Regions from separate parts of the Mesorhizobium sp. RSR565B genome, predicted to be linked through region 1. Evidence: predicted binding sites of a transcription regulator. Region 1 holds the regulator's gene; each other region holds the start of a gene.
What was found. Region 1 encodes LexA, which represses DNA repair genes until DNA is damaged. Its sites were predicted from a motif close to TGTTCNNNNTGTGTTCNG; they were not measured.
Positions count from the first base shown of each region.

Region 2: a site for LexA is predicted at 1,954-1,971, ahead of dnaE (DNA polymerase III subunit alpha). Genes of this name have one in related genera too.
Region 3: a site for LexA is predicted at 1,501-1,518, ahead of dinB (DNA polymerase IV). Genes of this name have one in related genera too.
Region 4: a site for LexA is predicted at 2,103-2,120, ahead of ACYG9R_RS19700 (DUF3072 domain-containing protein). Genes of this name have one in related genera too.

Region 1 covers NZ_JBTTIE010000001.1:5,472,452-5,476,058, reverse strand. Annotated here, with positions in the region: gene ACYG9R_RS26365 (ComEC/Rec2 family competence protein) at 1-1,357, shown strand, start outside; gene lexA (transcriptional repressor LexA) at 1,351-2,133, opposite strand; gene ACYG9R_RS26355 (GntR family transcriptional regulator) at 2,338-3,102, opposite strand; gene kynU (kynureninase) at 3,271-3,607, shown strand, end outside.
Region 2 covers NZ_JBTTIE010000001.1:5,042,362-5,045,968, reverse strand. Annotated here, with positions in the region: gene dnaE (DNA polymerase III subunit alpha) at 1-1,827, opposite strand, end outside; gene ACYG9R_RS24150 (acetyl-CoA carboxylase biotin carboxylase subunit) at 2,088-3,607, opposite strand, start outside.
Region 3 covers NZ_JBTTIE010000001.1:327,404-331,010, forward strand. Annotated here, with positions in the region: gene ACYG9R_RS01635 (hypothetical protein) at 1-39, shown strand, start outside; gene ACYG9R_RS01640 (hypothetical protein) at 60-281, opposite strand; gene ACYG9R_RS01645 (heme-copper oxidase family protein) at 548-955, opposite strand; gene ACYG9R_RS01650 (hypothetical protein) at 1,110-1,346, opposite strand; gene dinB (DNA polymerase IV) at 1,580-2,821, shown strand; gene ACYG9R_RS01660 (hypothetical protein) at 3,106-3,204, shown strand; gene ACYG9R_RS01665 (hypothetical protein) at 3,263-3,361, shown strand; gene ACYG9R_RS01670 (hypothetical protein) at 3,435-3,527, shown strand.
Region 4 covers NZ_JBTTIE010000001.1:4,072,051-4,075,657, forward strand. Annotated here, with positions in the region: gene ACYG9R_RS19680 (DUF982 domain-containing protein) at 1-67, opposite strand, end outside; gene ACYG9R_RS19685 (hypothetical protein) at 67-297, opposite strand; gene ACYG9R_RS19690 (VOC family protein) at 489-821, shown strand; gene ACYG9R_RS19695 (NADP-dependent oxidoreductase) at 993-1,910, opposite strand; gene ACYG9R_RS19700 (DUF3072 domain-containing protein) at 2,155-2,364, shown strand; partial or broken gene ACYG9R_RS19705 (nuclear transport factor 2 family protein) at 2,436-2,799, opposite strand.

The DNA of each region.
Region 1 (3,607 bases):
CGATTTCTCTTCGCGCCGCCCAGTCAAGAAATATGCAGCAGTGGCAGCACTCGTCTCCATCGCCGCCTATCTCGTCATTTCAGGCATCGTGGTCGCCGCCGAGCGCAGTTTCATCATGCTAGCGGTCATGCTGGTCGCGGTACTCTTCGATCGTGCCGCGCTCACCATGCGCAATCTGGCGATCTCCGCCATTGCCGTCATCCTGGTGTCGCCGCACGAGGTGGTCGGTCCCAGCTTCCAGATGTCGTTTGCCGCCACAGCCGCCCTTGTCGGCGCCTATGCCGGCTGGGCCGATTACCGCGCCGACAAGGTGAGAACGCCGCTGGCAAAGCGCTCCTTCGTCGGCTTCCTGTCGCGAAAATTCGCGCTGGCCATGGGCGGCCTCGCCATGACCTCGATCATCGCCGGCAGTGCAACCTTGCTGTTCGCCATCTGGCATTTTCAGCGTGTGTCGCCGCTCAGCCTGATCGCCAATCTGGCCGTGATGCCGATTGTTTCGTTGATCGTCATGCCCTTTGCCGTGCTCAGCGCACTGGCGATGCCGTTCGGCGCCGACGGGCCGTTCCTCTATGTGATGGGCAAGGGTCTGATGGCGATGATCGCTATATCGGCCTGGATTTCCGAGCGCTCGCCGGTCGACGCCGTCGGGCTGATCTCCATCCGCTCGGTGCTGTTGGTGGCAGTCGCCCTCGTCATCGCCACCATGGCCACCACCTGGCTCAGGCTGGCGGCCGTGCCTTTCGCGCTGGCCGGCCTGTTGACGGTGCCGCAGGTGCTTACGCCCGACGTGCTCATATCCGAGGACGCACATTTGGTGGCCATGCCGATCGGTGGCGGCGAACTCGCCCTCAACCGCGAACGCTCCAACGAATTCACCACGGACAATTGGAAACGGGCGCTGCGGGCCGAAACCATTGTCCCGCCCGAGATTTTCGAGGCAACAGATACGCGGTTCGATCTCGATCCGCTCGATCTGCCGCCCGGCTCGCCCTTCTATTGCACCGGCGATCTCTGTATCGCTCGACACCCTTCCGGAGCCATTGTAGCTCTTGCGAAAGACCGCAAGACGGCGCGGCCGGCCTGTGCCTTCGCGAGCCTGATCGTCATCGATGACGCCACCGCCTACAATCCGTGCCGCGACCCGCTGGTCCTGGTCGTGACGAAGAAACAGCTGGCCCGCGACGGCAGCGCCGCCGTCTTCTTCGATCCGCAATCGGCAGCGGCAGCGCCAACCATCCGGTTCGCCGTCGACAAGCCGTATCGCCCCTGGCAGGAGCAACGCCGCTTCTCCCGCGACGCGCGCGGCCTGCCGCCTTACAACCAGCGTGAAAAGTACAAACCCAAGCCGGCTCAGTAGCGCCGGATCAATCCGACAAGCTTGCCCTGCACCTTCACCCTGTCCGGTCCAAAAATGCGGGTCTCGTAGGCCGGGTTGGCGGCTTCCAGGGCGATCGAGGCGCCCTTGCGGCGGAAGCGTTTCAGGGTCGCTTCCTCATCGTCGACCAACGCCACCACGATCTCGCCGGGGCTGGCTGTGTCGGCATTGCGGATGATGACCGTGTCGCCATCGAAAATGCCGGCCTCGATCATCGAATCGCCCTTGACCTCGAGCGCGTAGTGTTCACCGCCCATGATCATGTCGGGCGGCACCGAGATCGAATGGGTCTGATGCTGGATGGCGTCGATCGGCACGCCGGCGGCGATGCGTCCCATCACCGGGATTGAAATCGAGGAAACGGCATCGTCATTGCCGGCAGACATCGAACGCGACGGCGAGCCCGGCCTGATCTGGCGGCCGAGACCGCCTTGGCCCATCCCGCCTTGTCCCTGGCCGCCTTGCCCTTGGCCGGCTTGACCAAGACTGCCCTGAATGACGCTCGGCGAAAACTTCCTCGCCGCGTTGAGGCCTGGTGCGATCGAGTCGGGTAGCCGCAGCACTTCCAGCGCGCGCGCCCGGTTCGGCAGCCGGCGAATGAAACCGCGCTCCTCAAGCGCTGTGATCAGTCGGTGGATGCCGGACTTGGAGGCGAGGTCGAGCGCTTCCTTCATCTCGTCGAAGGACGGCGGGATTCCGCTCTCCTTCAGGCGTTCATGGATGAACATCAGAAGCTCATGTTGTTTGCGCGTCAGCATCGCGGCCCCCAAGGGTTCTGAAACCAGAATCAGAAAAAACAAACCCAGAACAAACACTATCTGTTCCAGTTGTGTTCCGCAACCTTTTAAAGTTTAATGAATGTGTTGACGTTTTGTTCAGCGTAACGTTCGGCGCTGCGAGCGCCGCCTGCGCCCAGTTGCCAGCAACGGGGTGAAACGAAGACAAGTGGCCTGCGTCGTCGGCTACGATCGCCGCTTCCTTTTCGGACGGGGCTGCGCAGCATCCGCGCCGGGTTCGCTCTGGGCATAGACCCGCAGCGTGTAGCCGATGTGAGCGGTCATCAGAGTTTTCGCACGTTCGACGTCGCGATCGAGGGCCGCTTCCATCAGGGCGGTATGGTGTTCGATCGCCACGGCGTCGCGCAGGGCCGCCACGGCCTTCCGGTGCCCATCCGTGCGGCCGGCGGCGGCGCGCAGCGTCGGGGCCAAACCCAGAAAGCGGTGATGGCGATGCAATTGGTCGGAAATCGTTGCATTGAAGCGCAGCAGCCAGCTGGATGTCGCGGCACTGAGCAGCGCCGCATGGAAGGCCTCGTGTTTTTCGTACCACGCGTCGACCGCATCATCCGATGGATCGTCGAGAACAGACCCGCACCGTGAGAGACGATAGTGGGCGGCAACGACCGCGTCTTCCCACTCGCGGTCGCCCTTCTCGACCGATTCCACCAGCAGGGGCAGTTCGACCACCAGCCGCGCACGCGCCAAATCCTCGAGCTCCGCCCGAGAGACGGGAGCGACCGCAAACCCGCGGTTGCTGATGGCGGTCACAAGCCGTTCCGCCTCCAGCCGCGACAGCGCCTCGCGCAACGGCGTCCAGCCGATGCCGTAGGTGTTGCGCAGCGTGCTCAGCTTCAACGGCGCGGCAGGCGCCAGCCGGGTCGCAAGAATATCGCGCCTGAGCAGGCGATAGGCCACTTCCGTCTTCGAGGTCTGCTCGTCATCCAGCATCGTGATCCATCAGACATAAACGCTCGGCTGAGTATTATATATCAAAGCCTTTCAATGGGTGAATTATATATAATGTTTGACAGCTCAAGGGCGACCACTCAAGATCGCCGGCATGTTTGGGCGGGCAGGCTCCGCCGCGCGCGTTTGTCCATGGAGGGGCGCCGGATCATGATGACACCCGATCTCGCTGCAATCGAAGCAATGGATGCCGCCGATCCGCTGCGCTCCATGCGTGGACGCTTTGTCTTACCGCAAGGCGTGATTTATCTCGACGGCAATTCGCTGGGTGCCGCGTCACCAGCCGTCTTCAGCGAATTGCAACAGGCCGCCACGCAGGAATGGGCGCACGACCTCATTCGCGCCTGGAACACGGCTGGCTGGTTCAACATGCCGGTGGAACTGGGAGATCAGCTCGGACGACTGATCGGCGCGGCTGACGGGCAGACGGTGGTCTGCGACACAACCTCGATCAACATCTACAAGCTGCTGCACGCCGCGCTCGGCA
Region 2 (3,607 bases), 430 kb from region 1:
CTTCACCGCCGTCTCCAGCACGGTCAGCGTCTTCAGGCCGAGGAAGTCGAACTTCACCAGCCCGGCCTGTTCGACATATTTCATGTTGAACTGGGTGACCGGCATGTCGGAGCGCGGATCGCGGTACATCGGCACCAGTTCCGACAAGGGCCGGTCGCCGATGACGATGCCGGCGGCGTGCGTCGAAGCGTGGCGGTAGAGCCCTTCCAGCTTTTGCGCCATATCGAGCAGCGTCTGCACGATTGGCTCCTTCTCGGCCTCCTCGGCAAAGCGCGGCTCGTTGGCGATGGCATCCGCCAGCTTGACCGGATTGGCCGGGTTCTGCGGCACCATTTTGGAGAGCTTGTCGACTTGGCCGTAAGGCATTTGCAGCACGCGGCCGACGTCGCGCAGCACCGCGCGCGCCTGCAGCGTACCGAAGGTGATGATTTGTCCCACCTGGTCGCGGCCATATTTCTGCTGGACGTAGCGGATGACCTCTTCGCGCCGGTCCTGGCAGAAGTCGATGTCGAAGTCGGGCATCGACACGCGGTCGGGGTTGAGGAAGCGCTCGAACAGCAGCGAGAAGCGCAGCGGATCGATATCGGTGATGGTCGTGGAATAAGCGACCAGCGATCCGGCGCCAGAACCGCGGCCCGGCCCGACCGGAATGCCTTGCGCCTTCGCCCATTTGATGAAGTCGGCCACGATCAGGAAGTAACCGGGAAATTTCATCTTCTCGATGATGGAGAGCTCGAAATCGAGCCGCTCGCGGTATTGTTCGACCGTGTAGCCGGCGGTGGGTCCATGCGCCGCCAGCCGGGCGTCGAGACCTTCATGGGCCTGCCGGCGCAGTTCATCGGCCTCGGCCTTCAGCGCCACCTCATTGTCGGCGACATCGCCGCCGGTAAAGCGCGGCAGGATCGGGTTGCGGGTCTTGGGATAGTAGGAACAGCGCAGGGCGATCTCGACGGTGTTGTCGATCGCCTCAGGCAGGTCGGCAAACAGCCTTGCCATATCGGCCTGGCTGCGCAGGAAATTGTCCGATGTCAGGCGGCGGCGGTTGTCGGCGGCAACGACCGACCCTTCGGCAATGGCGATCAGCGCATCATGCGCGTCATAGTCGTCGCGGGCGGCGAAGAACGCCTCATTCGTGGCGACCAGCGGCAGATCATGGGTATAGGCAAGATCGACCGATGATTTCTCGATGGCGCGGTCATAGCCGGAAACGCGGTCCAGTTCGACATAGAGCCGGTCGCCGAACAGCGCCTTGAGTGCCAGAAGCCGCGTCTCGGCAAGATCTCGGCGATCCTCCTTCAGCGCCCGGCCGATCGGGCCGCGCGGCCCGCCGCTGAGGCAGATCAGGCCATCGCTATGGCCTTCCAGCATTGCTGACGTCAGATGTACGGGCTCGCCCGGCGGCGTCTCCAGATAGACCTGGCTGACCAGCCTGACGAGGTTGCTATAGCCAACCTCAGTGGCGGCGAGCAGCACCACGGCGTTCATCTCCGGCCCGTTGCGGCGGCGGTCGCGCTGTGCGTCACTGGTCTCGCCGGAAAAGGCGAGATCGATTTGGCAGCCGATAATCGGCTGGATGCCTTCCTTCACCGCCTTCTGGGCAAATTCCAGCGCGCCGAACAGATTGTTTGTGTCGGTGACGGCGATTGCCGGGCACTCGTCCTTGACGGCATGACCGACAACGGCGGCGACCTGCAAGGCTCCCTCGAGCAGCGAATACGCCGAATGCACGCGCAGATGGATGAACCGCCGCGCCGGTGCCTCAGGGCGCGCAGCAGCGAGCGCTGCTTCGCGCTTCAGGGGATCGCGTGGAAGTTTGTCATCCGCCATGATGTATCAAATTGCTCGAAGGGCTTTGAGTCGATGGAGATGTATTGTCCCGGACCGGGCGATGCCAGTCCAGCACAAATGACCACCGACCACAGGCTTCCGTACCCAGCCGCACGGCTCAGAGATTGTTCGAAATTCGCTCTGGCGAGTCATATGATGGTGGTTTCGAGAACCGGAGCGCAGCGGCCATTGGTCCGTGAGCACGGGAAGCGCAGAAACCGCCTTCAGATGGCCGCCGGAGTAGAATTTCCAAACAATCTCTAGGCGAACTCCATGATCACCGCATCCACAGCCAGGCTGTCACCCGGCTTGGCGTTGAGCTTCGACACGACAAGATCGCGGTCGGCGCGCAACACGTTTTCCATCTTCATCGCCTCGACCACGGCCAGCGTCTCGCCGGCCTTGACCTCCTGCCCCTCGGCAACCGCGATCGACACGACCAGGCCCGGCATCGGGCAAAGCAGCATCTTGGACGTGTCCGGCGCCACCTTTTCCGGCATCAGCCTTTCCAGTTCAGCCGTTCGCGGCAGCATGGCGCGCGCCGTCACCGACATGCCCTTCCAGGCAATGCGCAGGCCGTTCGGCAGCGGCCTGATCTGCGCCGTGACCTTGCGGGCACCGACAGTGCCGCGCCAGATGAGGTCGCCCGGCCGCCAGTCGGACGCCACGGTCAGCGCTTTGCCGCCATCGACCGACAGATCGATTTCCATCGGAATGGAGATCATGCCCTCGATGATCGAAGCCTGGAGATAGTCGTCGCCGAGCTTCACCACCCAATCGCGCTTGAGTGCGCCCGAATGCGGCGCCAGCCGCCCGCCCAGCCGGTCAAGCCGATCGCGGCGCAGAAGCTCGACCGCGGTGGCGATCGCCGCCAGCACTGCCTTTTCATCGCCATTGGGCACGATCGGCGCGAAGCCGTCAGGATATTCCTCGGCGATGAAGCCCGTCGATATCCGCCCCTCGCGCCAGCGCGGATGCTGCATCAGCGCCGCCAGGAACGGGATGTTGTGCTCGATGCCGTCGACGACGAAACTGTCCAGCGCTTCCGACATGGCATCGATGGCCTCGATACGCGTGGGCGCCCAGGTGCAGAGTTTTGCCACCATCGGATCATAGAACATCGGAATCTCGGAGCCTTCGGTGACGCCGGTGTCGTTGCGGATGACGACATCGCCGAACGTGCCCTCCTCCGGCGGCCGGTAGCGCGTCAACCGGCCGATCGAGGGCAGGAAATTGCGATAGGGATCCTCGGCATAGAGCCGGCTTTCCACCGCCCAGCCGTTCAGCGTGACGTCGCTCTGCTCGATCGCCAGCTTCTCGCCGGCGGCGACGCGGATCATCTGCTCGACCAGGTCGATGCCGGTAACAAGCTCCGTCACCGGATGCTCGACCTGCAATCGTGTATTCATTTCAAGGAAATAGAAGTTCTTTTCAGCATCGACGATGAACTCGACGGTGCCGGCGCTCTGGTAGTCGACCGCCTTGGCTAGCGCCACGGCCTGCTCGCCCATCGCCTTGCGCGTCCTGGCATCGAGGAATGGCGACGGCGCCTCTTCCGCCACCTTCTGGTTCCGACGCTGGATCGAGCATTCGCGCTCGCCGAGATAGAGGGCGGTGCCATGCGCGTCGGCCAGCACCTGGATTTCGATATGACGCGGATCGACGACGAACTTTTCGATGAAGACGCGGTCGTCGCCGAACGAGCTTTTCGCCTCCGAGCGCGCCCGGTCGAAGCCGTCGCGCACTTCCGACTGGCTCCAGGCAATGCGCATGCCTTTAC
Region 3 (3,607 bases), 5.1 Mb from region 1:
GCGGCGCTGCGAACCGGGCCATCGACCGCCGGCACTTGAGTGCCGACGGGCTCTGACCTTCAATTCGACCCGGGATCGCCGAGCGCCTCGGTGACGAAGGACGCCGCGATCAGGTCGTCGGCGTCGAGGCGTAGGGAGCCTTCGACACCTCCCATGATGGCTGCGACCTTCTGGAAGGTCTGCATCTCGTGTTCAGTAACGCTGGCGTCTCGCATCCTGGCTTTCAGATCGGCGATGCGTCGGCCCAGTGAGGCCGACGTTCCGATTTCTCTTTTCGACATGGTGGCCTGCTCCTCCCCCAACCCATGCTGTGGACGTACTCAAGTCTGCCTATATATAAGGCAGCGCGAATACAGTCGCCGCAACGCGCGATATCTGGGAAGGTTCCGGCGCCAAATAGTCACGAAATAATACGTGGTGGGACTCGGGTATGTTAAACGCCGACGCGGCGATAGACACCGCAGCCAGCGGCTGCGGCCATCGGCCTGGCCAACCCGTGTCGCGGGTCGCGAATGCGGGTCGGACTTTGATCGCCGCGCGCGAACAGTCAGCGAGAGGCCGGAACCACGCCGGACACCGAGCGCGCCGTTTCGGGCGAAAACACCACGAAAGCAAAAACCAGAACGGCAGCGGCGATAATGAGCGAGCCGCCGGCGACGATCGGTTCAAGCGCCGGGTTTCCCTGCAGCATCACATACAGCGCCGGCAGCATGATCACCAAGCCGAGAGTGTAGAGCCCGTAGTGGATCATGGCGACGCGACGCGCCGCCTTTTGCGGATTGAGCGCGTAGTAGCCGCCGAAGATGGCGCTCGTCACCCAACCGAGCAGATTGATATGCGCGTGCGCCGGAAAAGCGGCGTGGTCGCCCGAGATCGCCATCTGCAGGCCGGCCGCAATCCCCAACATCAGGAACAAGATGGCAGTTTTGAAAAAGAGTTCTGAAACCCTCGGCATGTCATTTCTCCCCCTATGCGGTCTGCGACCGCTTGCGACCTGGAGAATACACCCACGCGCAGAAATTTTCCACGCCCCGGTTATGGGGCCATGCCTGCACAGCTTTTTGCACGCTGTTCGACTTTTCTGGCTGCCACAACCCGGCGCCGCCGCGCTACGGCGTCAGCAAGATGTCGGCGCCCGCTCGCTCGTCGAACACCACCGCGCAGCCGCGCCCCAGCGCCACTGCCGACAGCGCGTTGGCCACCGTCTCGTCCGGCGATACGAAATCACCGGTCAGCACTCGCAACTCCTCCACCGCCCTGGCCATTGACACGCAGTGCCCGGCAACGCGATCGCTCGTGCAGGCGTCAATGACGCTGACGAGGTCGATCATCGCGAACTGGCCCATACCGGCCTCCACAAAAACAGCGTCCCGTCGCGGATATGAACGCCGAGGCGAGAGACAATGTTCCGCAGGTCCGATGCCCAGGCGGAGCACTCGACAGCCCGACCTGGAACGGGCCGGCCGGCGACAACCACTTCGCTTGACAACAGGCCCTGTTTGTTCTCTATTTGTTCGGCAAAAACGCCTCTCACAACAGACGCGGCTAATGCTGCAACGCCGCAAAGGGAACGGTCGGGATGGAGCCCACCATCCTGCATGCGGATCTCGACGCCTTCTACGCCTCGGTCGAGCAGCTGCTCGACCCGGCGCTCAGGGGCAAGCCGATCGCCGTCGGCGGCGGCGTCGTGCTTGCCGCTTCCTACGAAGCCAGGGTTTTCGGCGTGCGCGGCGGCATGCCCGGACGACGCGCGCGCGAGCTTTGCCCCGGACTGATCTTCGTCGGCGGCCATTTCGCCGACTATCAGCGGCTGGGCGACGCCGCCATCAAGGTGCTCGACGATTTCACGCCGCTGGTCGAGCGGATTTCCATCGATGAAGCCTTTGCCGATGTCGCCGGCTGCACGCATCTGTTCGGGCCGCCGGCCGAGATCGCCGCCACGGTGCGTCGGCGCGTCCGGGCAGAGCTCGGCCTGCCGATCTCGATCGGCGTGGCGCGCACCAAGCATCTGGCCAAGATCGCCTCGCAGGTGGCCAAGCCCGACGGCCTGGTGGTGGTCGATCCGGACACCGAACTTGCCTTCCTGCATGATCTGCCAGTCGGGCTGATGTGGGGCGTCGGCCCGGCGACCAGAGCGCGGCTGGCCGAGATCGGCATCGAGACCATCGGCCAGTTGGCAAAGACGCATAGCGGGGCGCTGCGAAGGTTACTCGGGCCCGCCGCCGGCGAAAAGCTGGCGTCGCTGGCATGGAACCGCGACCCGCGAAAGCTCGAAACCCACAGGCCGTCGCATTCCGCCGGCGCGCAGTCGGCGCTTGGCAGACGGCCGGCCGAGGCGCGTATCTTCGGACCCGTGCTGCTGCATCTGGCAGACCGGGTCGCAAGCCGGCTCAGGGCGAAATCACGGCCCGGGCGCACGGTGACGGTGCGCGTGCGTTTCGCCGATCTGCACGCTGTCACACGCTCGCTGACGCTCGATCAGCCGATTTCGGCAACCGCGATGCTGGCCGAAATCGCCGGGGAGCTGGTGCGCGGCGTGCTGGCCGCCAACCCTCGGGAGAAGACCATCTCGCTGCTGGCGATCTCGGTGTCGCAGCTGGAAGAAAGTGCCGAGCTGCAGTTGGAGCTGCCGCTCGGGCTTGCCGATGAAAAGCAGCGGCCCGGCAGCAGGCAAGGCCTGGCGCGCTTTGGCGCCGACCGCGCCATCGACAAGATCCGCCAGCGCTTTGGCAGAGAGGCTGTCGGCTATGGCGCCGTGGCGCTGGAAGCCCGGCGCTCGGTTCCCGACGCCTTCCGCGAACTGGCGGAGAAGGAACTGTGAGTGCGGCGCGACGGCAAGGCCAATGTTTAGGCTGGACCCCTCCGCGCTGCATTGCCGCTCTGTTTGAGCAGGCCGACCAACCAGGCCAGACCCGCCGCAGTTTCGGACATTTTTCGCACCGCAACCCGGCCAGCCATGCACGCCCAAGAACAACGCTTTGTCGATGAAGGTGGACTTGCAGTTAGCGCATCGGCGCCAAGAAAAACCGGGATGGGACAGCGAGGCCGCGAAGGTTGACAGTGCCGATCCGTCTGGCATTATCGCGTAAGCTTGGAGGATTCACTATGAAGAAAACCTATTCGAAGCCTGTTCTGATCAAAAAAGGCAAGCTTTCGCAGGTTACGGCGCTCGCCAATGGAGCGGGTTCCGGCCCGATCGAGTGAGGTCGTTGAGTCGGACTTTCGCCTGATCTGGCGGCCCGCCTGACACTGGAGATGCGGCATGAAGAAGACCTATTCGAAGCCGGTGCTGGTCAAGAAGGGCAAGCTCTCGCAGGTTACAGCCGACAATGGTAACGGCTCCGGGCCGGTCGCAGTCTAGCAGCCGATTATCCGACGCCTCGTGCCGTCTGGCCGGGAACAGGGCTTTGGGTGCCCGACGTGGAGAGTGGAAAATGAGGAAGACCTATTCGAAGCCGGTGCTGGTCAAGAAGGGCAAGCTCTCGCAGATCACCGCGAACGGCGCTTCTGCTCCTATTCCGGGCTAAACTCGTTCCCCCGGTAGATCGAGATCCTCCTGACAGAGTCGGGCGGCTTGATCGTTTCCAGAGCATGATCTCCCGCAGGC
Region 4 (3,607 bases), 1.4 Mb from region 1:
CGCCAAGGCGAAGTCCCGGGCGCTCGGTCTTCACATAAACTGGAGGGTTGAACCAACGGTGGGGCATCACGCCTCTCGAACGTCAAAGGCGATGAACAGTCCCCAAGCTGAGGCTGCACGAACGATCATTTCGACCAACTGGCAGTCAGTCTCACGAAGATCATGGCCGCGCTCGCGCACCGCTGCAATGGTCGCCTTGACGGAAATTGTGTTGCCCGGTTGAGAACCCAACAGGACCTCGCGGACCAGCTCCTTGGCCGTTTGCTGCGTAGGCCGAACAGGTGCTTGAATGTCCATCCCATCCTCCCAGAGAGATAGAACCTCAATCAGCTATTCTGTGGGTCACTTTCCGAAAAAGGCAAGAGCCGGAAACGTACAAAGCAGGTTCCCGCAAACACCGCATTTCGGAACGGAATCCACCCTTGCCCATTTATTGGCGGAGCCAATTTGCACGAAGGATGTGAATGCAAACCCAAGGAGTTTACGCCGTGCTCGCCACGGCAAGGATGGAGAAAGCGGAGGAGTTCTATACCCGGCTTTTCGAGCGGAGGCCTGATGATCGTCCCATGGACGGGTTGATCCAATGGCGCAACGTCGCAGGCGCGAACTTGCAAATCTTCCATGATAAGGAAAATGCTGGGTCCGGCAGACTGACTATTGTGGTCCCCAAAATGGACAAAGCCCGGAGGTCGCTTGAAGAAAGTGGCGTAATGCTCACACGTGAATCGGAGGGTGATTACGGAAAGATTGCCCAGATCGCAGACCCTGACGGCAATCGTATCACTCTTGCAGAGCCCCCATCGCGGCCTTTCAACACGTGAAGGATTCGACCTCCTCTGTTTGGCAAACCAGCTCATCGGGTTACGATGGACGACCCCAATTCCTCGCCCGGCTACAATGACTACATCCCGCGAAAGGCGCTGTTTTGCACCTCACCGTGTCAGCTGCCGACGCGGCCATAAGGAGAGAGGACCCGCCTCCGCCCCAAATTCTCACGGACGAACGCGGACAACCGTCTTTCCTGCACGTCGGTCGGTTGAGTTGAAGGTGCCGATGGCATCATCCAAGCTCGAAACCTTGCCAATGTTCGTCCGCAGTCGTCCATCGCGGATCCGCTGCACTATCTCAGAAAGCTGGGGGCGATCAGCCTCGACGACGAAGTCAACGGTCAGGCCATCGGCAGGTCGAATGTCCGTTGGTCCAACGACTGTGACAAGGATACCTCCGGCCCGGACGAGCGTTGCGGATCGCTTCTGGAAATCGCCGCCGATGACATCGAACACCAGATCGACGCCGCCTACATCTTCAAGCGTGTCTTTTGCGAGGTCGAGGAATTCATTTGCACCGAAGTCGAGCGCTTTCTGGCGGTCGGCGGCCCGCCCGGTGCCGATCACATAGGCTCCAGCCTCCCTGGCAAGCTGCGCCACCATCGAACCGACGGCACCGGCAGCGCCATGCGCGAGAACGCTCTGCCCGGCCTTGATGCGGCCATGCTGAAACAGCCCCTGCCATGCGGTTAGGCCGGAGATCGGCAGGCTAGCGCCCACCGTAAAGTCGACATCGCCGGGCAGCGGCGCGAGGTTACGGGCCTCCATGGCAACATACTCGGCGAGGGTGCCGTCGCGATGCCAGTCCGCGAGGCCGAACACCCGCTGACCGATAGAAAGCCCTGTGGTGCCGTAGCCGAGCGCAGTGACCACACCAGCCAGTTCGTGGCCCAGGATCGAAGAGGTCCGGTCACGGAAGGCTCGATCGGCCCACGTCGAGGGCCACTCCAGTTCGGTGTTGACGAATCCTGCCGCATGAACCTGTACGACCACGTCGTTAATTGCCGCCTGAGGCTCGGGCAGCTCCACCAACTTCATCCCGGCCGTTCCTGCAGTCTGGTCCGTCGCTACGATTGCTTTCATGGGGATTGTCTCCTCACCGTTGGGGTAAATTGCGGGCGCGGAGGATCTTTCGATGTCTCGCGCAGAGTTGGCGTCGGGTTCATCGTTGGCGACCGCGAGCGGAAGCTAAGCAATCTCGTCGGATTCTTCCAGCACGGGTAACTTGCAGTCGTGAACACCTATGCCCTCGCAATTTCACACACTTCAAGCATGTGGAACAAAAGCAGATCAAATACGTTGTGCCGTTCCCAACACGGAGAGCGTCATGCAAACTTCACCCCGAGCCAAAAGCGAAACTATCAGCAAGGATCCTGACGAATGGACGACTGGTGACGAGCCAATGACTCCGTCGCAAGCTTCCTACTTGAAAACATTATGTGAGCAGGCGGGCGACGACAGAAGCTACGCTGAAGATCTAAGCAAAGCCGAGGCCTCGAAGCGAATCGACGCGCTAAGGAGTGAGCTCAAGCTCTAAAGGCGCTGGGAGACCTACGACAGGTTGAAGGTCGCCAGTTTCGCGGTATTTGGCCTGTGATCTGGACGGTCCTAATGGTGAAGGTGGTAGAGTTTGCTAACGATCTTCCACTCTCCTGCGATCTTGAGCAGGGAAAGATAGTCGGTGAACCTTGTGGTTCCAAATTCGTCCTCAACCTTCACAGTGGCTGCATCGCCCGTAATGTCGAGCGATGCGACTGTCCAGTTGGGGCTGGTGTTCGGCGGCAAGCCCGCACCCATCACCTCGCCGACATAGGGCATCGACACTCAGCCATTCGACCGCGCCCTGGAAGTTACCGATGTTTGATGCGCGTGGGTGGAAGGCTGCCCCCAGCCCTTCTTCGGCACCGGTGGACATGGCCAAAACGTAACCTTCGATGGTAGCGGTAATAAGACTTTCATCGGTCTGTGACATCGAGGCTTCTCCACGCCAGTGTTTGCAGCGGTCAGAGCATGGAGGGACCGATCCTTGCTGACAACAGGCAAACGGTTTTTCGGACCAGTTGGGTCCGTTTCCTTTGTTGCTTTCGCGGTTACTTCTGACGACGCCTCGCGCCAAAGGCCGCCAGAAATCAAGTCGAGTTGAGGGTGTGTCGCAAGCTCCCTACTTCCGAAACGAGTCAGCGCCCTGTGGTTTTGAAGCGAGTTCACTGTTTCAACCGCCTCGTTCTGTTCAACAACGAGGGCCTTGCGCTGCGGCTGCTTTGATCGAATGCAAGCGTTCGGAGTACGAGTAACCAACTCCCTTGCCGGTCGAGTACAACTTTACCGGCACCGTGGCCTAGCGATGCGCGCAAGCCTTCATGTGGGGGAGAGGCCAGCAGTGCTGCAGTTATGCCTTCCCTTCTGCAGCGAAAGCCCCAGCAGGCAAATCAAAGTAGCCAGCTCGAAGCGCTGTCCGACCAGAAGAGGCAGTTTCACTACAACGCCCCGCTTCGACGTTTTCGCGAGCAGCAGAAGTGTCTCGGTCGTTGCTGACAGCCGGAATAGCGGTCGTATCGGTATCCATTCTGGAGCAGATAATAGCAGGCTACACTTATCAGCAAGTGCTTATGAGCAGGCTTTCCGCGTGTAGACAACGAGGCAGCTAGATTGTCTTTATCCACCGTGCCGCACGGTTGGGGAGGCGACCAGAGCCGATGTGAAGGGGACTAGGCAAGCTAATATTCGCTTGCGCTAATTTAAAAGTGCCGTAACGTCATGCTCAGCCTTTTGGGGAGGCG